DNA from 3 places in the Pseudomonas sp. GW821-FHT02H09 genome. Region 1 is predicted to be linked to each of the others. Evidence: predicted binding sites of a transcription regulator. Region 1 holds the regulator's gene; each other region holds the start of a gene.
What was found. Region 1 encodes sigma-54, which starts transcription at its own class of promoters, with help from an activator protein. Its sites were predicted from a motif close to ANTGGCATNNANNTTGCTNT; they were not measured.
Positions count from the first base shown of each region.

Region 1 (10,177 bases):
CGACCGAACAGCTCGATCATGGTGGTGATATCGTGCAGGTGCGGCAGGTTGGCGACGGTTACAGGCCCATCGCACAGCAAGGTTGCAGCCAGAATCGGCAGGGCAGAGTTCTTTGCCCCGGAGATGCGAATTTCGCCATCAAGACGAATGCCGCCGGTAATAATCAATTTATCCATAAGAATCTCGACGCCCTTGGGCTCAGGTGCGCTCGGCCCAGGCCGCGCTGCTGAAAAATTTCATAGTGACCGCGTGGATGCTGCCATCGGCGATCCATGGGTTCAAATGGGCATAGATGCTCTGTTGACGCTTGACCGGGCTCAAAGCCACCAGCTCGTCACTAATCACGTTCAGCTGAAAGTTGCAGCCTTCGCCCTCAACTTCTACCTGCACTGATAAAAGAGTCTCGGACAGCTTTCCTTCAAGGAAGCTCTTCACTTCGTTGGCCTGCATGCTCAACCTCAATCGGCGCCCTGTGCGCACGGGTCGGACATCATACAAAAAAGCCCCGCGCCTGCGAACCCCGCATAGCAGGACTCTGACGGGGGGCCTCTTTATTGATGATAGTTAAGGGTGCGCCAACAGCTCGGTCAACTCGCTGACCTGAGCGATTTCACGCATGTCGTCAGGCAGGGCACGGATGCTCAGCGCCTTGCCCGCCGCTTGCGCGTCACGCATGAAACACAGCAACAACGACAAACCGACGCTGCTGGACTTTTGCACACCCGAGCAATCAAGCACCAAGGCTGACGCCTCGCTCGACTTGATCAACACCTGGCCCTGCTTGCGCAGATCCAGCCCGGTGCGGTAATCGAGTATGCCATTGAGCATCAGCTCACCGGCCTCGCCCATGCTGACAGCCGACTCACTCATTGGGCGGGCTTCTTCTGAGTCGTTTCAGCTTCGGTCTTTTCCTTGGCTTTGGCGACTTCACCGGCCCAACCATTGATGGTCGCGTCCAGGTTATTGCCATTGCGCTGCATTGCATCGCTGAACTGATCACGGAACAGCTTGCCGATGTTGATGCCGTTGATGATCACGTTACGCAGCTTCCACTCGCCATTGATCTTTTCCAGTGTGTAAGACACAGGGTAGATCGCGCCATTGCTGCCCTTGACCGTCATGCCAACGTTTGTACGATCTCCCGACTCATCCTTGGCTGGATCGACGGTGATGCCTTGATTGTTGTACTCGAGCAAGGCGTTGCCATAGAACTGGAACAGGCCCCTCTTGAAGTTATTTTCAAAGGTTTTCATTTGCTCAGGCGTGGCTTTGCCCGAGTACTTGACCGTCATGATGCTCTTGGAGATGCCCTCGGCATCCACTACAGGCCCGACGATGCTGTTCAAGGAGTCGTAAAAGCCGCTCGGATCCCGTTTGTACTTCTCTTTATTGGCCGCCAGATCGGCGAGCAATCGATTGGTGGTGTCCTGTACCAGATCGTGCGCGGAAGGCGCAGCCACGGCGTTAGCGACCAACGGCAATGCCGCGAGTAATACCAACAGGCCACGTCGCAAGATAGAGATCATGAAAAAACTCCTCATTTGGGGTCTTTGCTAACGGTATTGAGCAGGAATTTACCGATCAGGTCTTCAAGCACCAGCGACGACTGGGTGTCATGGATGGTTCCACCATCCTTGAGCAGAGTCTGCTCCCCACCCACGCTGAGGCCGATGTATTTCTCGCCCAACAGGCCAGAGGTCAGGATAGATGCAGTGGAGTCAGTCGGCAGGTTATCTACACGCTTTTCCAGCTGCAACGTGACCCGACCGGTGAAACTGTCGCGATCCAGATCGATAGCCGTGACCTTGCCGATGGTTACACCGGCCATGGTCACTTTGGATCTGACAGTCAAACCGGCGATATTGTCGAAATACGCATAAAGTTTATAACTGTCACTGCTCGCGCTCGGGGACAGGCCACTGACCCGCAAAGCCAGCAGCAGCAAAGCCAGGATGCCAGCCAGCAAGAAAAGGCCGACACCGATTTCCAGGGTGCGGTTTTGCATCAGAAATCTCCAAACATCAAGGCGGTCAGAATAAAGTCGAGGCCGAGAATGGCCAATGAGGCATACACCACCGTCTTGGTGGTGGCACGACTGATCCCCTCGGATGTGGGCTCACAGTCATAGCCTTGAAAAACGGCGATCCAGGTCACTACAAAAGCGAAAACGATGCTTTTGATAACACCATTGAGCACATCGCCGTGGAAACTCACGCTATTTTGCATATTCGACCAGTAGGAGCCTTCATACACTCCAAGCCAGTCGACAGCTACCCAGGAGCCACCCCAGATCCCTACCACGCTGAAAATTATCGCCAGCAGCGGTAGCGAAATGAAGCCGGCCCAGAGGCGCGGGGCAATGATGTACTTGAGCGGGTCCACGCCAATCATTTCCAGACTGGAGAGCTGCTCGGTGGATTTCATGTTGCCGATTTCGGCGGTCAGGGCCGAACCGGCACGCCCGGCAAACAGCAAGGCGGTGACCACCGGCCCCAATTCACGCAGCAACGTCAGCGCAACCATCTGCCCGACCGCCTGCTCCGAACCGTAGCTGGACAGGATATTGAAGCCTTGCAGTGCCAGTACCATGCCGATGAATATCCCGGAGACCACAATGATCACCAGGGACATCACACCCACCGAATGCAATTGTTTTACCAGCAGGCCAAACCCGCCGCCGATGCTCCCGCGACCCAGCAGTGTGTGAAACAGAAACAGCGTCGAACGTCCCAGCGACTCGACAATGTCGATGCCGGATCGACCAAAGAGGCGAATCCTCTCGATTAATGAAGTCTTGTGCATCAGCGCTTCCCCAGAAGATCTGCGCGGTAATCCTGCGCCGGGAAGTGGAACGGAACCGGGCCGTCTGGATCGCCTTTCATGAATTGGCGAATGCGCGGGTTGTCGGTGTTCATCAATTCCTCAGGAGTCCCTTGCCCCAACACTTGTCCATCGCCGACCACATACAGGTAATCGGCAATGCTCGCGGTTTCGGCCAAATCGTGGGAAACCACGATACTGGTGATCCCCAGAGCGTCATTAAGCAGACGGATCAGGCGCACCAGTACGCCCATGGCGATAGGGTCCTGCCCGACAAAGGGTTCGTCATACATGAGAATCAGCGGATCGAGGGCAATGGCTCGTGCCAACGCGACGCGACGTTTCATGCCGCCCGACAGCTCGTCAGGCATCAAATCGATGGCACCCCGCAGCCCCACCGCCTGCAATTTGAGCAGAACGATGTCGCGGATCATTTCATCCGGTAATTGGGTATGAACGCGCAACGGAAAGGCAACGTTCTCGAAAACGTCCAGATCCGTGAACAATGCGCCGCTTTGAAACAACACGCCCATTTGCTTGCGCGCGTCGAACAGGTCGCTGCGCGATAGCTTCGGCAGGTTCTGACCGTTGACCCAGACTTCACCGGCGCTGGGCCGCAACTGCGCGCCTATCAGGCGTAACAGCGTGGTTTTACCGCAGCCGGAAGGTCCCATGATGCCGGTGACCTTGCCTCGCGGAATGCGAATATCAACGTTATTGAAGATGCTGCGCGCACCGTGCTTGAAGGACAGTCCCTTCAGCTCGACCGCGTAGGCGTTATCGGCACTCATCTAAACTCCTTGCGATGCAGCCTCTCACTAGGACGCCTGGCTCCCTAGGCAGGCCGAACTGGCGGCGAACTATATCACTGCTGATGCAGAGCGCCCAAGGCCGAAGCCGTGCCTGTTCAGGATCAAGACAGGCAAATCACGCAAAGCCCGACGAACTTACGTGAGGGAACTGATCATTACCGTTATAATCGCCGCCTTTTCATCTGGGTATACGATTTCTGATATGAGCCAATCCAGCGACCTGATTCAATCAGCACAACGTACCATTCGCCTCGAAACTGAAGCTGTAGAAAGCTTGCTGGCTCATATCGACGCAGATTTCGTACGCGCTTGCGAGATGATTCTGGCCAGCAAAGGCCGCGTGGTTGTGGTCGGCATGGGCAAGTCAGGGCACATCGGCAATAAAATTGCCGCAACCCTGGCCAGCACCGGCACCACGGCATTTTTCGTACACCCGGCGGAAGCCAGCCACGGTGACATGGGCATGATCACCCGCGACGACATCATCCTCGCCCTGTCCAATTCCGGCTCTACCAATGAAATCGTCACCCTGTTGCCTCTGATCAAGCGAATGGGCATTCAGTTGATCAGCATGACCGGCAATCCCGAGTCGGCACTGGCCAAGGCCGCAGAGGTCAATCTCAATGTTCACGTCGAGCACGAAGCCTGCCCACTGAACCTGGCGCCGACGTCCTCCACCACCGCAGCCCTGGTAATGGGGGACGCACTGGCGGTCGCCTTGCTTGAAGCACGGGGATTTACCGCTGAAGACTTCGCCTTCTCCCATCCGGGCGGTGCCCTGGGTCGTCGCCTGCTACTGAAAGTGGAAAATGTCATGCACTCGGGCACGGAACTGCCTCAAGTGCCGCGCGGCACCTTGCTCAAAGACGCCTTAGTGGAAATGACCCGCAAAGGCCTTGGCATGACCATGATTCTCGAGGCCGACGGGCGTCTGGCCGGGATCTTCACTGACGGCGATTTGCGTCGAACACTGGATCGCACCATTGACATCCACAGCACCACTATCGATGAAGTGATGACCGTTCATGGCAAAACCGCGCGCGCCGAAATGCTCGCGGCCCAAGCCCTGAAAATCATGGAAGACAATAAAATCAGCGCACTGGTGGTGGTCGATAGCGATGATCGCCCGGTTGGCGCCTTGAATATGCACGATTTGCTGCGTGCGGGAGTAATGTAATGAGCACAGACCTACTGCTACGCGGCAAAAACATCAAACTCGCGGTTTTCGACGTCGACGGCGTACTGACTGATGGCCGCCTGTACTTTCTTGAAGACGGCAGCGAATTCAAGACCTTCAACACTCTCGACGGCCAAGGTATCAAGATGCTGATGGCCGCGGGCGTACAGACCGCCATTATCAGCGGCCGCAAGACCCCGGTGGTCGAGCGCCGTGCGAAAAATCTCGGTATTCCTCATCTTTATCAGGGCCGCGAAGACAAACTGGTGGTACTGGACGAGCTTCTTGCTCAACTCAACCTAAGCTATGAACAAGTCGCCTACCTGGGTGACGACCTGCCCGACCTTCCCGTGATTCGTCGTGTCGGTTTGGGTATGGCGGTCGCCAACGCCGCCAGCTTCGTTCGTGAACATGCGCACGGCATCACTCAGGCCCGTGGCGGCGAAGGGGCTGCGCGCGAATTTTGCGAGTTGATCCTGCGCGCCCAAGGCAGCCTTGAAGCGGCCAACGCCGCCTACCTGTAGAGCCACCTATGCTGAGCAAAAAAACTCGCAACATTCTGATTTTCGGAGTCATCACCGCCCTGTTCGCGGCCGTTGGCTACTGGAACATCAGCCCGGAACGCTTTCTCGAGCGGCCAGCGGCAGTCGTCGACGAAAACGCTATCGACTACTACGCCATCAACGCCCACAGTGTGCAGTTTCTGCCCGATGGCAAGTTGCAGTACGAAATGACTTCCGACAAGGTCGAACACCTGAAAGCGACCGAAGTGACGATGCTGACCAAGCCCGACTTGCACATCTATCGCGGCACTACTTTCCCCTGGCACGTCCAGAGCGAACGCGGCGAAGTCAATCCGGACGGCACTGAAGTAGAACTGATTGATTCGGTACGTATTGCACGTACCGACGAGAAAGATCGTACGACCATTATTACCAGTAGCCGTATGACCGTATTCCCTCAGAAGCAATATGCGCAGACCGAGCAAGCCGTTAGAATCGACGGCGCTGGTGGCGCGACTACTGGCAAGGGAATGAAAGCGTATTTGGAAGAAGGCAGGATGCACCTGCTATCGAACGTAAGAGGACAGTATGAGGCTCGTTAAAACCCTCCCTATTTTGCTCAGCCTGAGCGCAGCACTGGGAAGCGTGAGCGCCTGGGCTCTGCCGACTGATAGCCAGCAACCCATCCGCATTCAGGCCGACGACGCTCAGTTGGACGACAAGAATGGCGTGGCCACCTACAAGGGCGACGTGATCATTACCCAGGGCTCGATGAAGATCACCGGTAATACCGTGACCATCACTCGCACCCCGGCAGGTGAAATCGACGTAGTGACCTCGGTGGGCAACCTGGCTTACTTCGAACAGCTGCAAAAGGCGACTGATCCAAAGCCTGTCCAGGCTTATGGTGTGACCATTCAGTATCACGCCGCGCAAAACCGTATCGTGCTGATCGACAAGGCCAAAGTGATCAACGACGGCAACACCACCGAAGGTGAGAAAATCGTCTACGACACCGTCAAACAGGTCGCTAACGCCGGTCGCGCCACCGGCAACAAGGTCACCCAGCAACGTCCGCGGGTCGACATGGTGATCCAGCCGAAAAAGAAAACTGACGAGCAGAAGGCCCAGTAATGGCAACTCTGAAAGCTCAGCATCTGGCCAAGAGCTACAAGAGCCGCCAGGTCGTGCGTGACGTCAGTCTGTCCATCGACAGCGGCCAGATCGTCGGCTTGCTCGGCCCTAACGGTGCCGGCAAGACCACCTGTTTCTACATGATCGTCGGGCTGGTCCAGGCCGATCAGGGTCGCGTACTGATCGACGACCTGGACGTCAGCCACCAGCCGATGCACGGCCGCGCACGGGCCGGCATCGGCTATCTGCCGCAAGAAGCATCGATCTTCCGCAAGCTGTCGGTTGCCGATAACATCATGGCCATTCTTGAGACCCGCAAGGAACTCGACAAGGCCGGACGTCGCCAGGAGCTGGAAAGCCTGCTGCAGGAATTCCACATCAACCATATCCGCGACAACCTCGGCATGAGCCTCTCCGGTGGCGAACGTCGTCGCGTGGAAATCGCCCGAGCCCTGGCCACCGCACCGAAGTTCATCCTGCTCGATGAACCGTTTGCCGGTGTGGATCCGATCTCGGTGGGAGACATCAAGCAGATCATTCATCACCTGAAGGCCAAGGGCATCGGCGTGCTGATCACAGATCACAACGTCCGTGAAACCCTGGATATCTGCGAGACTGCCTACATCGTTAACGACGGTCAACTGATCGCCGAAGGCGACTCCGCCACCATCCTGGCCAACGAGCTGGTCAAGGAAGTGTATCTGGGCCATGAGTTCCGCCTGTAAGCGCTGAGGTGTTGGGCAAGTCGTCAGAGCGCCGCTATCAATAAAACCCTATAAATTTTATTGTTACCGCGCTTTAGGCAAACACGCGCCCTCAGGTGTTCAGCCAATAGTCAGAGCGCCAGTAGCAATGAGATCCTGTAAATTTTTATTGTTACCGCGCTCTAGGCAAACACTTCAGTTTCAGGCATATAATTTGCTTATGTTTGGCGCTTCGGCGCCCTGTAGTGGATGGCGCATGTGCGCCGGCAAATAAGGTGTTAAGCCCCTGCCATGAAACCATCGCTAGTCTTGAGAATGGGCCAGCAGCTGACGATGACACCGCAGCTGCAACAGGCCATCCGCCTGCTCCAATTGTCGACCCTGGACCTGCAACAGGAAATTCAGGAGGCACTGGAGTCCAATCCGATGCTCGAACGCCAGGAAGAAGGCGACGACTTCGATAACGCCGACCCTCTGGCCGACAACGTCGAGCAGAAAGCCAATACCGATGTTCAGGAACCCTCTTACCAGGAAACCGCCCCGACGGTGGATAACCTCGAGGAAGGCGACTGGAACGAGCGCATCCCCAACGAATTACCTGTCGACACCGCTTGGGAAGATGTTTACCAGACCAGTGCCAGCAGCCTGCCGAGTAACGATGACGACGAGTGGGACTTCACCACCCGCACATCGGCCGGTGAGAGCCTGCAGAGTCATTTGCTCTGGCAACTGAACCTGGCACCGATGTCCGATACTGATCGCCTGATCGCCGTTACCCTGATCGATTGCATCAACAATCAGGGCTACCTGGACGAAACTCTTGAGGAAATCCTCGAAGCCTTCGACCCGGAACTGGACATCGAACTGGACGAGATTGAGGCCGTCCTGCACCGCATCCAGCAATTCGAACCCGCCGGTATCGGTGCGCGCAACCTCAGCGAATGCCTGTTGCTGCAGCTGCGTCAAATGCCAGCCAAAACACCTTGGCTGACCGAGGCTAAACGCCTGGTCACCGACTTCATCGACCTGCTTGGCAGCCGTGACTACAGCCAGCTGATGCGCCGTATGAAGCTCAAAGAGGACGAACTGCGGCAGATCATCGAGCTGGTGCAAAGCCTCAACCCGCGCCCAGGTTCTCAAATCGAATCCAGTGAAGCCGAGTACGTCGTCCCCGACGTCATCGTACGCAAGGACAACGAACGCTGGCTGGTGGAGTTGAATCAGGAATCCGTACCGCGCCTGCGGGTCAACCCGCAGTACGCCGGTTTCGTGCGCCGGGCCGACACCAGCGCCGACAACACCTTCATGCGCAACCAGTTGCAGGAAGCGCGCTGGTTCATCAAAAGCCTGCAAAGCCGCAACGAAACCCTGATGAAAGTCGCCACCCAGATCGTCGAGCATCAACGGGGCTTTCTCGAGTACGGCGATGAGGCGATGAAACCGCTGGTGCTGCATGACATCGCCGAAGCGGTCGGCATGCACGAATCGACAATTTCCCGGGTCACCACCCAGAAATTCATGCATACCCCGCGCGGCATCTACGAACTGAAATATTTTTTCTCCAGCCACGTAAGCACCTCTGAAGGCGGTGAATGCTCGTCTACAGCGATCCGCGCGATCATCAAAAAACTGGTTGCAGCGGAAAATCAGAAAAAGCCGTTGAGTGACAGCAAGATCGCTGGTTTACTGGAGGCACAAGGCATTCAGGTAGCCCGTCGCACCGTCGCCAAATACCGCGAATCCCTTGGGATCGCGCCTTCGAGCGAACGTAAGCGTTTGATGTAACGGGCCACGCCACAGCGTTCCAGTGGCAGGCATTTCTGCCTGCCGCTTTATGCACTGGCAACGAAGGAGAAGCTGTATGCAAGTCAACATCAGTGGACACCAACTGGAAGTGACCGAACCCCTGCGCATCTACATCGGCGAAAAACTCGAACGATTGGAAAGGCATTTCGACAAGATCACCAATGTGCAAGTCACGATGACCGTCGAAAAGCTGAAGCAGAAAATCGAAGCTACCTTGCATATCCCCGGCAATGAAGTGGTCGCCAACGCCGAGCATGACGACATGTACGCGGCAATCGACGCACTCACCGACAAGCTGGATCGCCAACTCAAAAAGCACAAGGAAAAGACCCAGAGCCTCCTCCAGGGCGCAACAGGTCGTTAACACTCCCAACCCATGATTCGACTTGAAAACATCCTGACCCCCGGCCGTTCTTTGGTGAACGTGCCGGGCGGCAGTAAAAAGCGCGCCCTCGAGCAAATTGCCAACCTGATCAGCCGCGAAGTGCCGGATCTGGGAATGCAAGATGTCTTCGAGAGTCTGATAGCCCGTGAAAAACTTGGTTCAACCGGTTTTGGCAACGGCATCGCCATTCCCCACTGCCGCCTCAAAGGCTGCGAATCGCCCATCAGTGCCTTGATGCACCTGGACGCCCCCATAGATTTCGACGCCATCGATGGTGCTCCGGTCGACCTGCTGTTTGTCCTGCTGGTCCCGCAAGCCGCTACCGATGCGCATCTGGAACTGCTTCGGCAAATTGCCAGCATGCTTGATCGCAAGGAAGTGCGCGAAAAACTTCGCAGCGCCGCAACTAATGAAGCCCTGTACCAGGTTGTCCTGGACGAGCAGAACGGTCATTAATCATGCGTTTGATCATTGTCAGCGGCCGATCCGGCTCCGGTAAAAGCACCGCCCTCGATGTATTGGAGGACAACGGTTACTACTGCATCGACAACCTGCCGGCCGGCCTGCTTCCGGAATTGGCCGAACGTGCGTTGATTCACACTGAACTGGCGCAACCGCTGGTTGCGGTTTCCATCGACGCCCGTAACTTGCCCAGCCATCTGTCGCGCTTTCCGGAGCTTTTGGAAGAAGTGCGCAGCCGGCACATCCAATGCGACGTGCTGTATCTGGACGCCGACGAGGAAACCCTGCTCAAGCGATTCTCGGAAACCCGTCGACGCCACCCCCTGAGCACCGCCAATCGGTCGCTCGCCGAAGCCATTGATGATGAGACCAAC
Region 1 covers NZ_JBWKVA010000001.1:154,411-164,587, reverse strand. Annotated here, with positions in the region: gene murA (UDP-N-acetylglucosamine 1-carboxyvinyltransferase) at 1-176, opposite strand, end outside; gene AC07VR_RS00725 (BolA family protein) at 199-450, opposite strand; gene AC07VR_RS00720 (STAS domain-containing protein) at 565-870, opposite strand; gene AC07VR_RS00715 (MlaC/ttg2D family ABC transporter substrate-binding protein) at 867-1,526, opposite strand; gene mlaD (outer membrane lipid asymmetry maintenance protein MlaD) at 1,538-2,005, opposite strand; gene mlaE (lipid asymmetry maintenance ABC transporter permease subunit MlaE) at 2,005-2,802, opposite strand; gene AC07VR_RS00700 (ATP-binding cassette domain-containing protein) at 2,802-3,611, opposite strand; gene AC07VR_RS00695 (KpsF/GutQ family sugar-phosphate isomerase) at 3,835-4,809, shown strand; gene AC07VR_RS00690 (KdsC family phosphatase) at 4,809-5,333, shown strand; gene lptC (LPS export ABC transporter periplasmic protein LptC) at 5,342-5,914, shown strand; gene lptA (lipopolysaccharide transport periplasmic protein LptA) at 5,901-6,446, shown strand; gene lptB (LPS export ABC transporter ATP-binding protein) at 6,446-7,171, shown strand; gene AC07VR_RS00670 (RNA polymerase factor sigma-54) at 7,442-8,935, shown strand; gene hpf (ribosome hibernation-promoting factor, HPF/YfiA family) at 9,012-9,320, shown strand; gene ptsN (PTS IIA-like nitrogen regulatory protein PtsN) at 9,333-9,797, shown strand; gene rapZ (RNase adapter RapZ) at 9,800-10,177, shown strand, end outside.

Region 2 (10,177 bases), on a different contig from region 1:
GGACTTGCCCCTCGCCACAATGGACCGCCCTTACCGCAATGCCGCGATCGCATCCACCGACTGGCGAATCAACGCCGGGCCCTTGTAGATAAAGCCCGAATACAACTGCACCAGGCTCGCGCCAGCGGCGATTTTCTCAGCCGCGTGCTGGCCTTCGGTGATACCGCCCACAGCGATGATCGGCAAGCGACCGGCCAATTCGCCGGCCAGCACCTTGACGGTGTGGGTGCTCTTGTCGCGAACTGGCGCGCCCGACAGACCGCCTGCCTCGTTGCCATGCTCCATGCCTTCGACGCCGACGCGGCTGAGGGTGGTGTTGGTAGCGATCACCGCATCCATCCCCGTCTCGATCAATGCTTGCGCGACCTGTACGGTTTCTTCATCGGTCATGTCCGGGGCTATCTTGATCGCCAGTGGTACACGCTTGCCGTGACGCTGCGTCAGGTCTTCCTGGCGTTGACGCAGCGCTTCGAGCAACTGCTTGAGCGAATCGCCGAATTGCAGGCTGCGCAGGCCTGGAGTGTTCGGTGAGCTGACGTTGACCGTTACATAGCTGGCATGGGCGTACACCTTGTCCAGACAGATCAGGTAATCATCGACCGCACGCTCGACCGGTGTGTCGAAATTCTTGCCGATATTGATACCCAGAATGCCTTTGTACCTGGCCGCTGCCACCCGTGCCAGCAAGTAATCGACGCCGAGGTTGTTGAACCCCATACGGTTGATGATCGCCTCAGCTTGCGGCAAACGGAAAATCCGTGGTTTCGGATTACCCGGTTGTGGACGTGGGGTGATGGTGCCGATCTCGACAAAGCCGAAGCCCAGCTGGGCAAAACCGTCAATGGCCGCGCCATTCTTGTCCAGGCCCGCTGCCAGACCGACCGGATTGGGGAAATCCAGCCCCATGACATTCACCGGCAGTTGCAAAGGCGCCTTGCACAGCAAGCCATTGAGACCCAAACGCCCGCCCGCACCGATCAGGTCCAGGGACAGATCGTGGGAGGTTTCCGGGGAGAGTTTGAACAATAGCTGGCGGGCCAGGGTATACATGGGCGGGCTTGACTCGGTTGGCGGCGAAATGAGGCGGCGATTATAGCCGGGCAACGGTGCCGCAAGCGAGGCACGCGATGAAATCAATGGAGAGTGGCATATGCCTTGCACCATCGATTGCATCAGCTCTCATGCCAACAGCGGGATGAGTCGAAGGACAACGGCGTCGTCACCCGGCTTTGCTTTGGCAAGGGACCTGGGTACGACGCTTTTTTATGGAAGGTGCACACCTGATGAATGAGTTTCCAGCCAATCCACTGGCCTGGGTCAATGGCAGCGATGCCCCGGAAAAGAGTGCGATCAATCTGGGCTTCATGGCCCTGAGCGATTGTGCCTCGGTGGTGGTCGCCGCCACCCAGGGCTTCGCCCAGCCCTATGGGCTGACCTTGAACCTCAAGCGCCAGCCATCCTGGGCCAACCTGCGGGACAAACTGGTCAGCGGCGAGCTGGATGCCGCTCACAGCCTGTATGGCTTGATCTACGCCGTGCACCTGGGCATCGGCGGCATCGCGGCCAGCGACATGGCGGTGCTCATGGGTCTGAACCAGAACGGTCAAAGCATCAATCTGTCCCACGGCCTGCAAGCCCTTGGCGTGACCAGTCCTGAAGCGCTTCACCTGCACGTGCACCAAAGTCGCGCAAAGCTGACCTTCGCCCAGACGTTCCCCACCGGCACCCACGCCATGTGGCTCTATTACTGGCTCGCCAGCCAAGGCATCCATCCGCTGCAGGATGTCGACAGCGTGGTGGTGCCGCCGCCGCAAATGGTCGCGCATTTGCAGGCCGGGCGCATCGACGGCTTTTGTGTCGGCGAGCCATGGAGCGCCAGTGCAGTGAAGCAGGATCTGGGGTTCACCATGGCCACCAGCCAAACCATCTGGCCCGATCACCCGGAGAAAGTGCTGGGCTGCACCCGCGCATTTGTCGAACAGTACCCCAACACCGCCCGCGCACTGGTCATGGCGATCCTCGAAGCCAGTCGCTTTATCGAACAGAGCACCGAGAACCGTCAAAGCACCGCGCAACTGTTGAGCGGTCGAGAATATCTGGACACGCCCGTAGACTGCATCCAGCCACGCTTGCTCGGCGACTATGCCGATGGCCTCGGCAATCGCTGGCAAGACCCCCATGCACTGCGCTTCCACGGCGCGGGCGAGGTCAACCTGCCATACTTTACAGATGGCATGTGGTTCATGACCCAATTCCGCCGCTGGGGCTTGTTGCGGGACGACCCGGATTACCTCGGCGTCGCTCGCCAGGTTCAGCAACTGGACCTGTACCGCGAGGCGGCCACCGCAGTAGGCGTGAGCCACTCTGGCGAGGCAATGCGCAGCAGCCAATTGATCGACGGCAAGATCTGGGACGGTTCGGACCCGGCCGGTTATGCCCGCAGCTTCACCCTGCACGCCATGAACGCCCCCTCCGCCCTTCTTGCCAGCCGCTGACAGGAGCCTGCGAACATGTTGCGTATCCTGCTGATCAACGACACTGCAAAAAAAGTCGGACGGCTCAAAGCCGCCCTGACCGAGGCCGGGTTTGAAGTTATCGATGAATCCGGCCTGACCATCGACCTGCCGGCGCGCGTCGAAACGGTGCGCCCGGATGTGATTTTGATCGATACCGAGTCACCGAGCCGCGATGTGATGGAACAAGTGGTACTGGTCAGCCGCGACCAGCCACGGCCAATCGTGATGTTTACCGATGAACATGACCCGGACGTGATGCGTCAGGCGATCAAGTCCGGGGTCAGTGCCTACATCGTCGAAGGTATCCTCGCCTCGCGCCTGCAACCGATCCTCGACGTGGCCATGGCCCGCTTTGAAAGCGACCAGGCCTTGCGCGCGCAGCTACTGGCCCGCGACCAGCAACTGGCCGAGCGCAAGCGCATCGAACTGGCCAAGGGCTTACTGATGAAGATGAAGGACTGCAAGGAAGAAGAGGCCTACACCCTGATGCGCCGCCAGGCCATGAGCCGCCAACAGAAGCTGATTCAGGTGGCTGAGCAGATCATCGCCATGAGCGAGTTGCTGGGCTGACAGGATCGCCCCCACGCAGAGCGTGGGAACGATCATCTTGATCCTGGCGCGGCTCTTGCTAGGTAATCCATACAGGTAACCAACGGCGGTTGCCCCACCTACGACAAAGACGTCGCACACCCTACTCGCCCACGCAGCGAATCGGGTTGCGGCGTTTTTTCGTTTTTGGCCCCACAGCCCGGGGCCGGTGGTGCGGCCGTTATGGGCCCCCACCTGAAAGCTCATGACTCCTTTCGAGACTCTTCACAGCTGAGGTGCGCGATGAATTCAAGCTTCTGGAAATCCGGCCATACCCCGACATTGTTCTCGGCCTTCCTCTATTTTGACCTGAGCTTCATGGTCTGGTACCTGCTCGGCCCTTTGGCGGTGCAAATCGCTGCCGACCTGCAACTGACTACCCAGCAACGCGGGCTGGTGGTCGCCACGCCGATTCTGGCCGGTGCGTTTCTGCGCTTTGTGATGGGCTTGCTGGCGGATCGCCTGTCACCGAAAACCGCCGGGCTGATCGGCCAGGTCATCGTGATCTGCGCGCTGTTCGGCGCCTGGAAGCTGGGCATTCACAGCTACGAACAGGCACTGGTGCTTGGCCTGTTTCTCGGTATGGCCGGCGCCTCGTTCGCCGTCGCTCTGCCTCTGGCCTCCCAGTGGTATCCACCGCAGCATCAAGGCAAGGCCATGGGCATTGCCGGTGCGGGCAACTCCGGTACGGTGTTCGCGGCGTTGATCGCCCCGATGCTGGCGGCGGCGTTTGGCTGGAGCAATGTGTTCGGTTTTGCGCTGATCCCCTTGGCCCTGACCCTGATCGTCTTTGCCTGGCTGGCGAAAAATGCCCCGGAGCGGCCAAAAACAAAATCCATGGCTGACTACTTCAAGGCTCTGGGCGACCGCGATAGCTGGTGGTTCATGTTTTTCTACTGCGTGACCTTCGGTGGCTTTATCGGTCTGGCCAGCGCGCTGCCCGGCTACTTCAACGACCAGTACGGCCTGAGTCCGGTCACCGCTGGCTACTACACCGCCGCCTGCGTATTCGGTGGCAGCCTGATGCGCCCGTTGGGTGGCGCCCTGGCGGATCGCTTCGGTGGCATTCGCACCTTGCTCGGCATGTACACCGTGGCGGCAATCTGCATGACTGTGGTGGGTTTCAATCTGCCGAGCTCCTACGCCGCCCTCGCCCTGTTCGTCTGCACCATGCTTGGTCTTGGTGCCGGTAATGGCGCGGTCTTCCAATTGGTACCGCAGCGTTTTCGCCGGGAGATCGGCGTGATGACCGGCCTGATCGGCATGGCTGGCGGCATTGGCGGCTTTGCCCTCGCCGCAGGCATGGGGGCGATCAAGCAGAGCACCGGCAGCTATCAGCTTGCGCTATGGTTATTCGCCAGCCTCGGTGTGTTGGCCTGGTTCGGTCTGCACGGGGTCAAACGCCGTTGGAGAACCACTTGGGGTTCGGCAGCCGTGACCGCGGCAAGGGTCTGACACATCAATGAGCCTGCAACTGAGCTTCGCCCAAGCCAGCGCCATCGGCCCACGCGATGAAAATCAGGACGCCTTGCGTCTGGTCACACCGACCCCGGCGCTGGCGGCCAGCAAGGGCAATCTGTTCGCCATCGCAGACGGCGTCAGCCAGTGCGCCGACGGTGGCCTCGCCGCTCGTTCGACCTTGCAGGCATTGGCGCTGGACTACTACGCCACACCGGAAACCTGGGGCGTGGCGCAAGCCCTCGATCGGTTGCTGCTGGCGCAGAATCGCTGGCTGCAAGCCAACGGTGGCGGGCAGCCATTGCTCACCACCGTCAGCGCACTGGTGCTGCGTGGCCGGCGCTTTACCCTGGCCCATGTCGGCGATTGCCGGGTCTATCGCTGGTACGCCGAGGGGTTGCAGCGCATCACGGATGATCATGTCTGGGAACAACCGGGCATGCAGCATGTACTCAAGCGTGCATTGGGTCTGGATCAACATCTGGTGCTGGACTTTCTCGACGGTGAACTGCGTCAGGGCGAGAGCTTCGTGCTGCTCAGCGACGGCATCTGGGCGGTTCTTGGTGACACGGCGATCACCTCGATCCTGCGTGACCAGCCCGACCTCGACAGCGCCGCGCAGACGCTGGTCAACGCCGCGCATCTGGCAGGCAGTCAGGATAATGCCAGCGCGTTACTGGTGCGGGTCGACGCCCTTGGTGAGGCGACCATCGGTGATGCGCTGATCCATTTACAGCAATGGCCGTTACCGCCCCCCTTGAAACCAGGTCAGTCGTTCGAAGGCTGGCAAGTCGAGACACTGCTCGGGCAGAGCCAGCAGTCCCTGCTCTATCGCGTTCGCGACGCCCAGCAGCAACCCTGGCTGCTGAAAACCTTGCCAGCCCACTTGCATGACGATAACCAGGCCGGGCAAGGCCTGCTGTCTGAAGAGTGGTTTCTGCGGCGGGTCGCCGGTCGACACTTCCCCGAAGTGCATGCCGCCAGTCAGCGTCAGCATTTGTATTACGTGATGCGCGAGTACCCAGGCGCGACCCTGGCCGAACTGTTCGCACAAAACGGCCCGCTGCCATTGGCTCAATGGCAGGAACTGGCCGAGCGCCTGCTGCGGGCGGTGGGCATGCTGCATCGGCGGCAGATCCTGCACCGGGATATCAAACCGGAAAACCTGCTGCTGGGTGAAGACGGCGAATTGCGCCTGCTGGATTTTGGTTTGGCCTATTGCCCTGGCCTCTCGGAGGACCAGGCACACCTGCTTCCGGGAACGCCAAGTTACATCGCCCCGGAAGCCTTCAATGGCGACGCACCCACGGCGCAACAGGATCTGTATGCGGTGGGCGTGACTCTGTATTTCCTGCTGACGGGCCAATATCCCTATGGGGAAATAGAAGCCTTTCAACGACCGCGCTTCGGGATGCCAGTCAGCGCCAACCGCTATCGGCCGGACCTGCCGGACTGGCTGGAGCAAAGCCTGGAGCGCTCGGTTTCAGTCAATCCTGCTCAACGCTTTGAAACAGCGGAGGAATGGTTGCTGCTATTGGAACAGGGCGAACGCCGCAGCTTGAACGTTCGGCCTAGGCCGCTGCTGGAGCGAGAGCCGCTGAAGGTTTGGCGGACCTTGGCGCTGGTGTCGTTGCTGATCAATCTGGTGCTGCTGTATTGGGTGTTTCACGGCTGATATCTCAAAGCCTGCGCAATCCCTGTAGGAGCGAGCCTGCTCGCGATGGACTCAAGGGCGGCGCGTTTATTCAGAAAACACGCGTTATCGTTAACGTCCATCGCGAGCAATCGAGCGTCGACCGGCTGCTCCTACATCTGCGTGCTCCATAAGTGAGCAACGCGCTTTGATTCGGTGCAAAAAGCCGCGTCGCAATGGCTAAGGCCACCCTCAAACCCCAACAAACCCGCCTCTTCCCAAAACTTGGCACAACCGCTGCATTAGCTCCTGCAACAGACATAAAGCCCAGCCTTCAACGATGAAGGTTGCGCTTCCCGAGAGAACGGGATCAGGACAAAGGCGTCCTCGCTAGGTAACTAGCGGGACGCCTTTTTTTGTTTGCGCAAAATTTGTCGAGCCAGCCCGACCGCCCTGATGAGGCAGGCCTGAGCTCCCCGGAGATTTTTATGAAAAAACTCAAACTGGTGATGATCGGCAACGGCATGGCCGGGGTTCGCACCCTGGAAGAGCTGCTCAAGCTGAGTAACGAGCTGTACGACATCACGGTCTTCGGCGCCGAACCCCATACCAACTACAACCGCATTCTGCTGTCGCCAGTGCTCGCCGGTGAGCAGACGTTCGAAGAGATCGTGCTCAACGATTTGAGTTGGTACCTGGAAAACAACATCAAGTTGCTGCTCAACCGCAAAGTGGTGCAGATCGACCGGGTCAAACGCCGGGTGATCGCCGAGGACGGCACCGAAGCCGAATACGACCGCCTGCTGATCGCCACTGGCTCGACGCCGTTCATTCTGCCGATTCCTGGCAATACCTTGCAGGGCGTGATCGGCTACCGCGACATCGCCGACACCCAGGCCATGATCGACACCGCCAAGACCCACAAACACGCGGTGGTCATCGGCGGCGGCCTGCTGGGCCTTGAAGCCGCCAACGGCCTGATGCTGCGCGGCATGCACGTGACCGTGGTGCACATCGGCGAATGGCTGCTGGAGCGGCAATTGGACAAAACCAGTGGCGAGCTGCTGCAAAGCGCCCTGGAAAGCCGTGGTCTGAACTTTCGTCTGTGCGAACAGACCCAGGCCTTGCACGACGCCGGCAACGGTCGGGTCGGCTCGGTGCAGTTCAAGAACGGTGACGTGATTCCTGCCGACCTGGTGGTAATGGCCGCCGGTATTCGGCCGAACACCGAACTCGCGGAAAAATCCGGCATTCCCTGCAATCGCGGGATCCTGGTCAACGACACGCTACAAACCTACGACCCGCGTATCTATGCCATCGGCGAATGCGCCAGCCACCGGGGCATTGCCTACGGCCTGGTCGCGCCGTTGTTCGAGCAGGCGAAAGTCTGCGCCAACCACCTCGCGCAACTGGGGTTCGCCCGCTATCAAGGTTCGGTCACCTCGACCAAGTTGAAAGTCACCGGCATCGACCTGTTCTCCGCCGGTGATTTCATGGGCGGCGAAGGTACCGAAACCATCACCCTTTCCGACCCCATCGGCGGTGTCTACAAGAAACTGGTGATCAAGGATGACGTGCTGGTCGGTGCCTGCCTGTATGGCGACACTGCCGACGGCGGCTGGTATTTCCGGCAGATCCGCGAGAACCATGGCATCAGCGAAATCCGCGACCACCTGATGTTCGGCGAAAACGCCCTCGGCGACGTCGGCCACCAGGGTCAGGACAAAGCCATGAGCATGGCTGACACCGCGGAAGTCTGCGGTTGCAACGGCGTGTGCAAAGGCACCATCGTCAAAGCGATTCAGGAACACGGTCTGTTCAGCGTCGATGAGGTCAAGAAGCACACCAAGGCTGCCAGCTCCTGCGGTTCCTGCGCCGGGTTGGTAGAGCAGATCCTGATCAATACCGTCGGTGGCGCGGCCGACGTCAAACCGAAAAGCGAAAAAGCCATCTGCGGCTGTAGCGATCTCAACCACGGGCAGATCCGTCAGGCCATCCGCGAACAGCACTTACTGACTATCGCTGGCACCATGAGCTACCTGAACTGGCGCACCCCGAACGGCTGCGCCACCTGCCGTCCGGCGCTGAACTACTACCTGATTTCCACCTGGCCAGGCGAAGCCAGGGACGATCCGCAGTCGCGCCTGATCAACGAGCGGGCCCACGCCAACATCCAGAAAGACGGCACCTATTCAGTGGTGCCACGGATGTGGGGCGGCGTGACCAACCCTGCCGAGTTACGGCGCATCGCGGATGTGGCGGACAAGTACAACGTACCAATGGTCAAGGTCACTGGCGGACAGCGCATCGACTTGCTGGGGATCAAGAAGCAAGACTTGCCGGGCGTCTGGAAAGACCTCGATATGCCATCCGGCCACGCCTACGGCAAATCCATCCGCACCGTGAAGACCTGTGTCGGCAGCGAGTTCTGCCGCTTCGGCACGCAAAACTCCACCCAACTGGGCATCGAGCTGGAGCATGACCTGTTCAACATGTGGTCACCGCACAAGGTCAAACTGGCGGTCTCCGGTTGCCCGCGCAACTGCTCGGAAGCCGGGATCAAAGACGTCGGCATCATCGGCGTGGATTCGGGCTGGGAGATGTACATCGGCGGTAACGGCGGGATTAAAACCGAGGTCGCGGAGTTCTTCGTCAAACTGAAAACCGCCGAAGAAGTGCGCGAGTACAACGGCGCTTTCCTGCAGCTTTACCGCGAAGAAGCCTTCTACCTGGAGCGCACCGTGCACTACCTGCAACGGGTCGGCATGGAGCACATCAAGAAGGCTGTGCTGGAAGACCCGCAACGGCGCAAGGCACTCAATGATCGCCTGCAATTCTCCCTGTCGTTCGAGCAGGACCCCTGGAAGGAGCGTCTGGAGCAACCGCTGCTGAAGAAGGAGTTCGACACCATCGCCGTGAAACAACTGGAGGTGCCGGCATGAACTGGCTGGATATCTGCGCACTGGAAGAAATCAACGCCCTGGGTTCACGCATCATCAACGGCCCAAAAGGCGATATCGCGATCTTTCGTACCAGTGATGATGAAGTCTTCGCCCTCGACGACCGCTGTCCGCACAAGGGTGGTCCTCTCTCTCAAGGGTTGATCTATGGCAAACGGGTCGCCTGCCCGCTGCACAACTGGCAGATCGACCTCGAAACCGGCGAAGCCCAGGCCCCGGACATTGGCTGCGCGCACCACCATCTGGCGCGCGTGGAGAATGGCCGGGTCATGCTGGCACTACGGGATGCGAGCTGATGAACCGCCAGACGACCGCCTCGACCTGCTGTTATTGCGGGGTCGGTTGCGGTGTGCTGATCGAGCATGACGGCGAGCACATTCTCGGCGTCAGCGGCGACCCGACACACCCGGCCAACTTCGGCAAACTGTGCAGCAAAGGAGCCAGTCTGCACCTGACTGGCGACCTCGCGGCACGGGCGCTGTACCCGGAACTGCGGCTGGGCAAAAGCCTGGCCCGCAGCCGCACCGATTGGGATACCGCACTGGATCACGCGGCCAATGTGTTTGCCGACACCATCACCGAACACGGCCCGGACAGCGTTGCATTTTACATCTCCGGGCAACTGCTGACCGAGGACTACTACGCCTTCAACAAGCTGGCACGAGCACTGGTCGGCACCAACAATATCGACAGCAATTCACGGCTGTGCATGTCCTCGGCGGTGGTCGGCTACAAACGCAGCCTCGGTGCCGACGCCCCACCGTGCAGCTATGAAGACCTTGAGCTGAGCGACTGCGTGATGATCGTCGGCAGTAACATGGCCTACGCCCACCCGGTACTGTTTCGTCGACTGGAAGAAGCCAAAAGCCGCCGACCTCAGATGAAAGTCATCGTCATCGACCCTCGGCGCACCGATACCTGCGATCTCGCGGACATGCATATGGCGATTCTGCCAGGCACTGATGTCGCGCTGTTTCATGGGATTCTGCATCTGCTGCTGTGGGAAGACTGGGTCGACCGTG
Region 2 covers NZ_JBWKVA010000003.1:105,910-116,086, forward strand. Annotated here, with positions in the region: gene AC07VR_RS04995 (quinone-dependent dihydroorotate dehydrogenase) at 31-1,050, opposite strand; gene AC07VR_RS05000 (CmpA/NrtA family ABC transporter substrate-binding protein) at 1,284-2,495, shown strand; gene AC07VR_RS05005 (ANTAR domain-containing response regulator) at 2,511-3,086, shown strand; gene AC07VR_RS05010 (nitrate/nitrite transporter) at 3,348-4,559, shown strand; gene AC07VR_RS05015 (bifunctional protein-serine/threonine kinase/phosphatase) at 4,567-6,237, shown strand; gene nirB (nitrite reductase large subunit NirB) at 6,684-9,137, shown strand; gene nirD (nitrite reductase small subunit NirD) at 9,134-9,451, shown strand; gene AC07VR_RS05030 (nitrate reductase) at 9,451-10,177, shown strand, end outside.
Region 2: the regulator sigma-54 is predicted to act here: its motif matches at 1,143-1,162, upstream of AC07VR_RS05000 (CmpA/NrtA family ABC transporter substrate-binding protein).

Region 3 (10,177 bases), on a different contig from region 1:
CCGTCTTGAGCGTCAACCAGCAGCAGAACGGAGTCAACCATCGACATTACGCGTTCAACTTCGCCGCCGAAGTCGGCGTGGCCCGGGGTGTCCACGATGTTGATGTGGTAGCCGTTCCAGTTGATGGCGGTGTTTTTCGCCAGAATGGTAATACCGCGCTCTTTCTCCTGGTCGTTGGAGTCCATCACGCGCTCGTCGTTGAGCTCGTTGCGCTCCAGGGTGCCGGATTGACGCAGGAGTTTGTCTACCAGGGTGGTTTTACCATGGTCAACGTGAGCAATGATGGCGATGTTGCGTAGATTTTCGATCACTTGTGTATCTCGATCAGAGGATTCGGTGTGCTGACAAGTCTTGGCAGCGATTTACAGTAGAGTCAGGCCTTGCCGTTACAGCTTGACGGCGGCGTCGGGGGGCCGGTGACGCAGGCCACAGGCATACAGCCCCGGGCTCTTAGCTCGGTCGATAAACGCGCACATTGGCATGCCCCTCACTGAGCAAATGGTGGGCATGCAGGCGACTCATCACGCCTTTGTCGCAATACAGCAGGTACTGGCGAGTAGGGTCCAGTTCCTTGAAACGAGCGTTCAATGCATAAAACGGCATCGCTTGTACCTCGATGCCAGCGAGCTCCAGCGGATCGTCTTCGGCGGCATCCGGGTGACGGATGTCGATGATGATCTGACCGGCCAGCGCCTCACTGACTTCTTCAACCTGCACATCCTGGCCCAATTCGTCGATCACCCGATCGATCGGCACCAGTTTGGCGTTCTCGAGCGCACGCTCGAGCACCGCCATATCGAATTCTTTCTCTTCATGCTCCACGCGCGGACGCTTGGCGTGGGTCTTGGGGTTCACCGAAATGACCCCGCAATACTCCGGCATGTGCTTGGCGAAGTCGGCGGTGCCGATTTCGTTGGCAAGGTCAATGATGTCCTGCTTGTGACTGGCGATCAGCGGGCGCAACACCAGCTTGTCGGTCACGCAGTCGATCACGGACAGGTTCGGCAGCGTCTGGCTGGAAACCTGGGAAATCGCTTCGCCGGTCACCAGCGCATCGATGTCCAACCGATCAGCGATTCGGGACGCAGCGCGCAACATCATACGCTTCAATACTACGCCCATATGACTGTTATCGACTTTGCAGAGAATTTCTCCCAGCACTTCCTCGAATGGCACACTGACAAATAACACGCGCTGGGAGCTGCCGTACTTCTTCCAGATGAAGTGCGCGACTTCCATCACGCCCAATTCGTGGGCACGCCCACCGAGATTGAAGAAGCAGAAATGGCTCATCAGCCCGCGGCGCATGATCTGGTAGGCCGCCACCGTCGAATCGAAACCGCCGGACATCAACACCAGGGTCTGTTCGAGGGCGCCCAACGGATAACCGCCGATGCCGTTGTGCTGGCTGTGAATCACAAACAACCGTTGGTCGCGAATTTCCATCCGCACTTCGATTGCCGGCGTTTTCAAGGAAATCCCGGCGGCGCCGCACTGGCGACGCAGCTGGCTACCGACGTATTTCTCGACGTCCATCGAGGTAAATTCGTGCTTGCCGGCGCGCTTGCAGCGCACTGAAAAAATCTTGCCCGGCAAGGCATCACCGAAGTGCTGTTTGCACTTGGCGACGATGTCGTCGAAGTCGCCCAACGGGTACTCGTCGACCTGCAGGAAATGCGCGATGCCCGGCATGCAGCTCAGGCGATCAGTCATATCCTTCAAGGCTTTCGGCTCGCTGACCTGTGTTTCCAGCTCAAGATTGTCCCACACACCGTTCACCACCACCGCTGGGTCCAGATCGCGGAGCACGGCACGGATGTTCTTGGCCAGCTGGCGGATGAAACGCATCCGTACCGGGCGGCTCTTGATAGTGATTTCGGGGAAAACTTTTACGATTAGTTTCATGAAAACAGCGCGCGAGGGGCCAGCCGAAAAAGGGGGGCGCGGATTATAGCGGAAATTGCTCAAGGTTTAACCAGTTAATATACAGATGGCCCTTGGTGCACTAAAACGGGGCGTCAAGGCTTTTTGACGCCACATTGCAGTGCGAAAAGCCCGCGGAATTTCCTGCGTTCAGCTATATATGCGTGAGTTTGGGGCGAAAAACCCAAGTCGGGGCACTGGCATGCAATTTGCTCCCTTGTGAGGCAGGTTGCCTTGGCAGAGTATTCGCGCCGGCATCACCCACATTCTAAGGGCACTCCACTACCAGCCCGAAGCCACCCGGAGGACACTATGTCGAAGTCGGTTCAACTCATCAAAGATCATGACGTCAAATGGATTGATCTGCGCTTCACTGACACAAAAGGCACTCAGCACCACGTGACCATGCCGGCCCGTGATGCGCTGGATGAAGATTTCTTCGAAATCGGCAAAATGTTCGACGGCTCCTCCATCGCCGGCTGGAAAGGCATCGAAGCCTCCGACATGATCCTGCTGCCGGACGACTCTACCGCCGTTCTCGATCCGTTCACCGAAGAGCCGACCCTGATCCTGGTCTGCGACATCATCGAACCTTCGACCATGCAAGGCTATGACCGCGACCCACGCGCCATTGCCCACCGTGCCGAGGAATACCTGAAGTCCACCGGTATCGGCGACACCGTATTCGTTGGTCCAGAGCCAGAATTCTTCATCTTCGACGAAGTGAAGTTCAAGTCCGACATCTCCGGCTCCATGTTCAAGATCTTCTCCGAACAAGGTTCGTGGATGTCTGACCAGGACGTCGAAGGCGGTAACAAAGGCCACCGTCCAGGCGTCAAAGGCGGCTACTTCCCGGTTCCTCCGTTCGACCACGACCACGAAATCCGTACCTCCATGTGCAATGCCATGGAAGAAATGGGCCTGGTCATCGAAGTTCACCACCACGAAGTGGCGACTGCCGGCCAGAACGAAATCGGCGTCAAGTTCAACACCCTGGTAGCCAAGGCTGACGAAGTTCAGACCCTGAAATACTGCGTACACAACGTTGCCGACGCTTACGGCCGCACCGCGACCTTCATGCCTAAGCCGCTGTACGGCGACAACGGCTCGGGTATGCACGTTCACATGTCCATCTCCAAAGATGGCAAGAACACCTTCGCTGGCGAAGGTTATGCCGGCCTGTCCGACACCGCCCTGTACTTCATCGGCGGTATCATCAAGCACGGTAAGGCCCTGAACGGCTTCACCAACCCGTCGACCAACTCCTACAAGCGTCTGGTCCCAGGCTTCGAAGCTCCAGTAATGCTGGCCTACTCGGCTCGCAACCGTTCCGCTTCGATCCGTATTCCTTACGTGTCCAGCCCTAAAGCTCGCCGTATCGAAGCTCGCTTCCCGGATCCAGCAGCCAACCCGTACCTGGGCTTCGCTGCACTGTTGATGGCTGGCCTGGACGGCATCCAGAACAAGATCCACCCAGGCGATGCTGCTGACAAAAACCTGTACGACCTGCCGCCTGAAGAGGCCAAAGAGATCCCACAAGTTTGCGGCAGCCTGAAAGAAGCCCTGGAAGAGCTGGACAAAGGTCGTGCGTTCCTGACCAAAGGCGGCGTTTTCAGCGACGACTTCATCGACGCTTACATCGCCCTGAAAAGCGAAGAAGAAATCAAAGTACGTACCTTCGTACACCCACTGGAATACGAGCTGTACTACAGCTGCTAATCCGGTAGCGCTCGCGCAAGCGGCGTAACAGAGGCCTCCTTCGGGAGGCCTTTTTTGTGGGCGCGATACACGCCAGAGAGCTCATACTGACATCGCACCGTGATGCCTTCATCAAACGGAAGTCCAAGCGCCGGGAAATCGGGCCCTCATTGATCACCCCCAGTCAGGTAACGCAAAAACGTGTCCAATTGACACAGGGTAATCCCAAGCCAGTGAACCCGAGCGATACCACCCCACAGCCAATGGCAAGGAAAGCCAAAGAAGAAAAGAGCAGCATCTTTTCATTCTTCTAAACGCCGCCCAGGTTTGCGCACTATATTGGTGCAATGAATTGCACCCCACCCACTTATCAACCCATTTTGGTTCGAAAATACCCGGAGAAGCTGGCAGAACGCCACGCAATCGAGCTTCAAACGCCTGTTTCAGGGGTTTAACGCTTCTTTTCGGAGCCTTGGTTTGGTTTTTGCATTTTCCTCATATCAGCGCTATATCCGCGCGCGCAATCCGGGACCGGCCCCGGGTTGTATTGCTTCAAAAGAGGTCACCATATACTCATGACCATCAGCGACACACTGCACCGCTTGCTACTCGACAACCTGACCACCGCGACCATTCTGCTCAACGCGGACCTGCGCCTTGAGTACATGAACCCCGCGGCGGAAATGCTGCTGGCCATCAGCGGCCAGCGCAGTCATGGGCAATTCATCAGCGAGCTGTTCACCGAATCGGCCGAAGCCCTGAACTCCTTGCGCCAGGCCGTCGAGCAGGCTCACCCGTTCACCAAGCGCGAAGCGATGCTCACTGCGCTGACCGGCCAGACCCTGACCGTCGATTACGCCGTGACGCCGATCCTCAGCAATGGCAACACCCTGCTGCTGCTGGAAGTCCACCCGCGTGACCGCTTGCTGCGAATCACCAAGGAAGAGGCTCAGCTGTCCAAACAGGAAACCAGCAAGATGCTGGTGCGCGGCCTGGCCCATGAGATCAAGAACCCTCTGGGCGGGATTCGCGGCGCCGCACAGTTGCTGGCCCGCGAGCTACCGGAAGAAAGCCTCAAGGATTACACCAACGTCATCATCGAAGAGGCCGATCGCCTGCGCAACCTGGTGGATCGCATGCTCGGCTCGAACAAACTGCCGTCACTGGCGATGACCAACATCCATGAAGTGCTCGAGCGCGTGGGCAGTCTGGTGGAAGCAGAAAGCCAGGGCTGCATCACCTTGGTGCGCGATTATGACCCGAGCATTCCTGACGTATTGATCGACCGCGAACAGATGATCCAGGCAGTACTCAACATCGTGCGCAACGCCATGCAGGCCATCAGCAGCCAGAACGAACTGCGCCTGGGCCGGATCAGCCTGCGCACCCGCGCGATGCGTCAGTTCACCATTGGCCATGTGCGCCATCGGTTGGTGACCAAGATCGAAATCATCGACAACGGCCCGGGCATCCCCGCCGAATTGCAAGAAACCATCTTCTTCCCGATGGTCAGCGGCCGTCCGGACGGTACCGGGCTGGGCCTTGCCATTACTCAGAACATCATCAGCCAGCACCAGGGCCTGATCGAATGTGACAGCCATCCTGGCCACACCACGTTCTCGATCTTTCTGCCACTGGAACAAGGAGCCCCATCGACATGAGCCGTAGTGAAACCGTGTGGATCGTCGATGACGACCGTTCTATCCGTTGGGTTCTGGAAAAGGCCTTGCAACAAGAAGGCATGACCACCCAAAGCTTCGACAGTGCCGATGGCGTGATGAGCCGCCTGGCTCGCCAGCAACCGGATGTGATCATCTCCGACATCCGTATGCCGGGCACCAGCGGTCTGGACCTGTTGGCGCGGATTCGCGAACAGCACCCACGGTTGCCAGTGATCATCATGACGGCTCACTCCGACCTGGACAGCGCTGTCGCGTCCTATCAGGGTGGTGCTTTCGAGTACCTGCCCAAGCCGTTCGATGTTGACGAAGCCGTTTCCCTGGTCAAACGCGCCAACCAGCACGCCCAGGAACAGCAAGGCCTGGAAGTGGTGCCGACCCTGACCCGCACCCCGGAAATCATTGGCGAAGCACCGGCAATGCAGGAAGTGTTTCGCGCTATCGGTCGTCTCAGCCACTCCAACATCACCGTATTGATCAACGGCGAATCCGGCACCGGTAAAGAACTGGTGGCCCACGCCTTGCACCGTCACAGCCCACGGGCGGCGTCACCGTTCATTGCCCTGAACATGGCCGCGATCCCCAAGGATCTGATGGAATCCGAGCTGTTCGGCCACGAGAAAGGCGCGTTTACCGGTGCAGCCAACCTGCGCCGCGGACGTTTCGAACAAGCCGATGGCGGCACGTTGTTTCTCGATGAGATCGGCGACATGCCGGCCGACACCCAGACGCGTCTGTTGCGGGTATTGGCCGATGGCGAGTTTTACCGGGTCGGCGGTCACACGCCGGTCAAGGTCGATGTACGCATCATCGCCGCGACTCACCAGAATCTGGAAACCCTGGTTCATGCCGGGAAATTCCGTGAAGACTTGTTCCATCGCCTCAATGTGATTCGTATCCACATCCCGCGCATGTCGGACCGCCGCGAAGACATTCCGACCCTGGCCAAGCACTTCCTCAGCCGCGCCGCGCAAGAGCTGGCAGTCGAGCCAAAACTGCTGAAGAGCGAAACCGAGGAATACCTGAAAAACCTGCCGTGGCCCGGCAACGTGCGTCAACTGGAGAACACGTGCCGCTGGATCACGGTGATGGCTTCGGGTCGCGAAGTACATATCAGCGACCTGCCACCAGAACTGCTGAACCTGCCACAAGACTCTGCACCGGTGACCAACTGGGAGCAGGCGCTACGCCAATGGGCCGATCAGGCGCTGGCACGCGGTCAATCGAGCCTGCTCGACAGTGCAGTGCCGAGCTTCGAGCGGATCATGATCGAAACAGCCCTCAAACACACCGCCGGCCGCCGCCGCGACGCCGCCGTGCTGCTGGGCTGGGGCCGCAACACCTTGACCCGCAAGATCAAGGAACTGGGGATGAAGGTCGATGGCGGTGATGATGACGAGGGAGATGAGGGTTAAGTCCTGATCCCCGATCGTTCCCACGCTCTGCGTGGTAACGCCTCTATGGGCGCTCCGCGCCCACTGTGACGCAGAGCGTCACGGGATGCATGCCCACGCGGAGCGTGGGCACGATCAATGTACATCTGCCCGCGATGCTTTTGGGCTTTCGTGCACCGCAATGGTGTGCGTGCACTGCCTCAACGCATCGTGAGCTGCGATCGAGCAGAAACAAAAACCTGAAAAACTCAGTTTTTCTCTCTGAAAACAAAATCCCCTAAAACGCAAAAGCCCCGAAATACGGGGCTTTCAGCGGCATCCAAAGGGTTTTCAACTCGTTTTATCAAAAACTGGCACGCCCCCTGCAATAGTCCAAGCACAACCCAGTTTCGGGGACCTTGGTACAGGCAGGCCGGGGATTCCCCTCTTTACACTTGGGGCTCACGACGCAAACAGCGACGAGCCCCGCCCGGTTTCGGGGACCTTGGTACAGGCAGGCCGGGGATTCCCCTCTTTACACCTGGGGCTCATGACGCAGACAGCGACGAGCCCCACCCGGTTTCGGGAACCTTGGTACAGGCAGGCCGGGGATTCCCTCTTTTATTCCTCCCGGAGATGGATCTCCAGCCGCCAGCGCCCGTCCACCTCAGCACCAGCCCACTCACCACGCAACGGTCGGGCCGCCACCAGATTCAGTAACAATCCCGCATCCGCAGCCCTTACCCGCCAGTTCACACTCCTGTCGTTGACCTTCAGACGGCCGTTCTGAGCCCTGCCCGTCGCGTCGAACAATAGCGCGACGGTCCCGTCGATATGTTCACCGTGGATCTTCGGCTCATTGTTGAACCACACCACCAGGCCGTCAGCGACAACCTCCACCTGCTGCAACTCAGTGGGATCCGGCGCCGTCAGGCGACCGATCATCAGCCCGACCATCACGCCGACAATCGCCAAAGAGCCGAGCACCCGCAGTAATAGCTTCGGCTGCGGGTCTGCTTCAGGCGTAGAATGCAGCCCATCTTTACCTTCGGAGCCGTGCATGTTTCACGTCATCCTATTTCAACCAGAAATTCCGCCGAATACCGGCAACGTTATCAGGCTGTGCGCCAACAGTGGCTGCCACCTGCATTTGATCGAGCCCCTGGGCTTCGAGATGGACGACAAGCGCCTGCGCCGGGCCGGTCTCGATTATCACGAGTACGCCACCCTGCAACGCCATGCCGACCTCGCCAGCTGCCTGGAAAGCCTCGGCCAGCCGCGCTTGTTCGCCTTTACCACCAAAGGTTCGCGGCCGTTTCACGATGCCAGCTTTGCCGAAGGTGATGCTTTTCTCTTTGGCCCGGAAAGCCGTGGCCTGCCCGCCGACGTACTGGACGCCCTACCGGCCGAACAACGACTGCGCCTGCCGATGCGTGAAGGCTGCCGCAGTCTCAACCTGTCGAACACCGTCGCCGTGGCGGTTTACGAAGGCTGGCGGCAGCTCGGCTTCAAATAACCACACATCCTGATCGTTCCCACGCTCCTGCGTGGGAATGCAGCCCGTGACGCTCTGCGTCACTGGACGCGGAGCGTCCCTTGAGGCATTCCCACGCAAAGCATGGGAATGATCGAGCCACGTATTCCAGCCCCATGAAAAAAGCGCCTGTAACGGCGCTTTTTTCGTCAACATCGAACGCTTATTGCACAGTCGGCGATTCGCCGGCGGCCTGCATGCGTTGCAGTTCTTGCGCGTACAGTGCGTCGAAGTTCACCGGAGCCAGCATCAGGGCCGGGAACGAACCGCGAGTCACCAGGCTGTCCAGGGTTTCGCGAGCATACGGGAACAGGATGTTCGGGCAGAACGCGCCCAGGGTGTGGCTCATCGAAGCGTCGTCCAGGTTCTTGATCAGGAAGATCCCGGCCTGTTGCACTTCAGCGATGAACGCGACCTCTTCACCGTTCTTCACAGTAACCGACAGGGTCAGCACGACTTCGTGGAAGTCACCTTCCAGAGCCTTCTGACGGGTGTTCAGATCCAGACCAACGGTCGGCTCCCACTGCTGGCGGAAGATCGCCGGGCTTTTCGGGGCTTCGAAGGACAGGTCACGCACGTAGATGCGCTGCAGGGAGAATTGCGGTGCGGTTTCTTCTTCGCTAGCTGCAGTGTTCTGTTGGTCAGTCATCTCGGATCCTTTCTGATCTCGGGTCTTGTAGGGTAAGGAATTCAAGCCTTGAGCATGGCGTCGAGCTTGCCGGCGCGCTCCAGGGCAAACAAATCATCACAGCCGCCAACGTGGGTGCTGCCGATCCAGATCTGCGGCACGGACGTACGCCCGGCCTTCTGAGCCATCGCGGCACGCACCTGCGGCTTGCCATCGACCTTGATCTCTTCGAAGGCTACGCCTTTGTTCTCGAGCAGGTACTTGGCTCGCGAACAATAAGGGCAGTAATCGCTGGAATAGACGACGACGTTGTTCATATCACTTCACCAGCGGCAGATTGTCGGCTTTCCAGCTGGAAATACCACCGGACAGCTTGGCGGCGGTGAAGCCGGCCTTTATCAGTTCGCGGGCATGAGTGCCGGCAGTCTGGCCCATGGCGTCGACCAGAATAATGGTCTTGGCCTTGTGCTTTTCCAGTTCACCGACGCGAGCGGTCAGTTTGTCCTGAGGAATGTTCAACGCGCCTACGATGTGACCGGCGGCGAAATCCTTGGTCGGACGAATGTCAATTACCACGCCTGCGTCTTTGTTGACTAGCCCGGTCAGTTCACCGGTGCTCAGGCTGCGGCCGCCGCCTTGCATCTGATAAGCGATCAGCAACGCCAGCAGTACGACGAAGATACCGACGAGCAGATAGTGGTTAGTGGCAAATTCAATCAGGTGAGCAACCATCGAAGGAGGTTCCAGGGCGTTAAAATGTCGGCCAGTATACACAGCCGCCTTGGCCGACCACACCCCGCCCGGCGGTGACGCGGTCGGAACTTAGCTTTAAACTGCCACTCCCTTTTCCATCGCCTCTTTCAATCCAGCCACGAGTGGAATCTATGACTACCACGCCTAAACCTTTGGTCCTGATGATTCTGGATGGCTTCGGTTACAGTGAAAGCCAAGAACACAACGCCGTCTATTCGGCCAAAAAGCCAGTCCTTGACCGTCTGTGCGCCACTGTCCCGAACGGTTTGATCTCGGGCTCAGGCATGGACGTCGGCCTGCCGGACGGCCAAATGGGCAACTCGGAAGTCGGCCACATGAACCTTGGCGCCGGCCGCGTGGTGTACCAGGACTTCACCCGAGTGACCAAATCGATCCGCGACGGCGAGTTTTTCGAAAATCCGACCATCTGCGCTGCGGTAGATAAAGCCGTGGCCGCTGGCAAAGCGGTGCATCTGCTCGGACTCTTGTCCGAAGGCGGCGTGCATAGCCATCAGGACCACCTGGTGGCCATGGCCGAGCTGGCGTTCAAGCGTGGCGCGGAGAAAATCTACCTGCACGCCTTTCTCGA
Region 3 covers NZ_JBWKVA010000005.1:190,819-200,995, reverse strand. Annotated here, with positions in the region: gene typA (translational GTPase TypA) at 1-311, opposite strand, end outside; gene thiI (tRNA uracil 4-sulfurtransferase ThiI) at 451-1,905, opposite strand; gene glnA (glutamate--ammonia ligase) at 2,236-3,642, shown strand; gene glnL (nitrogen regulation protein NR(II)) at 4,197-5,282, shown strand; gene ntrC (nitrogen regulation protein NR(I)) at 5,279-6,715, shown strand; gene AC07VR_RS08765 (hypothetical protein) at 7,295-7,735, opposite strand; gene trmL (tRNA (uridine(34)/cytosine(34)/5-carboxymethylaminomethyluridine(34)-2'-O)-methyltransferase TrmL) at 7,734-8,189, shown strand; gene secB (protein-export chaperone SecB) at 8,371-8,856, opposite strand; gene grxC (glutaredoxin 3) at 8,898-9,152, opposite strand; gene AC07VR_RS08745 (rhodanese-like domain-containing protein) at 9,154-9,567, opposite strand; gene gpmI (2,3-bisphosphoglycerate-independent phosphoglycerate mutase) at 9,720-10,177, shown strand, end outside.
Region 3: the regulator sigma-54 is predicted to act here: its motif matches at 2,120-2,139, upstream of glnA (glutamate--ammonia ligase).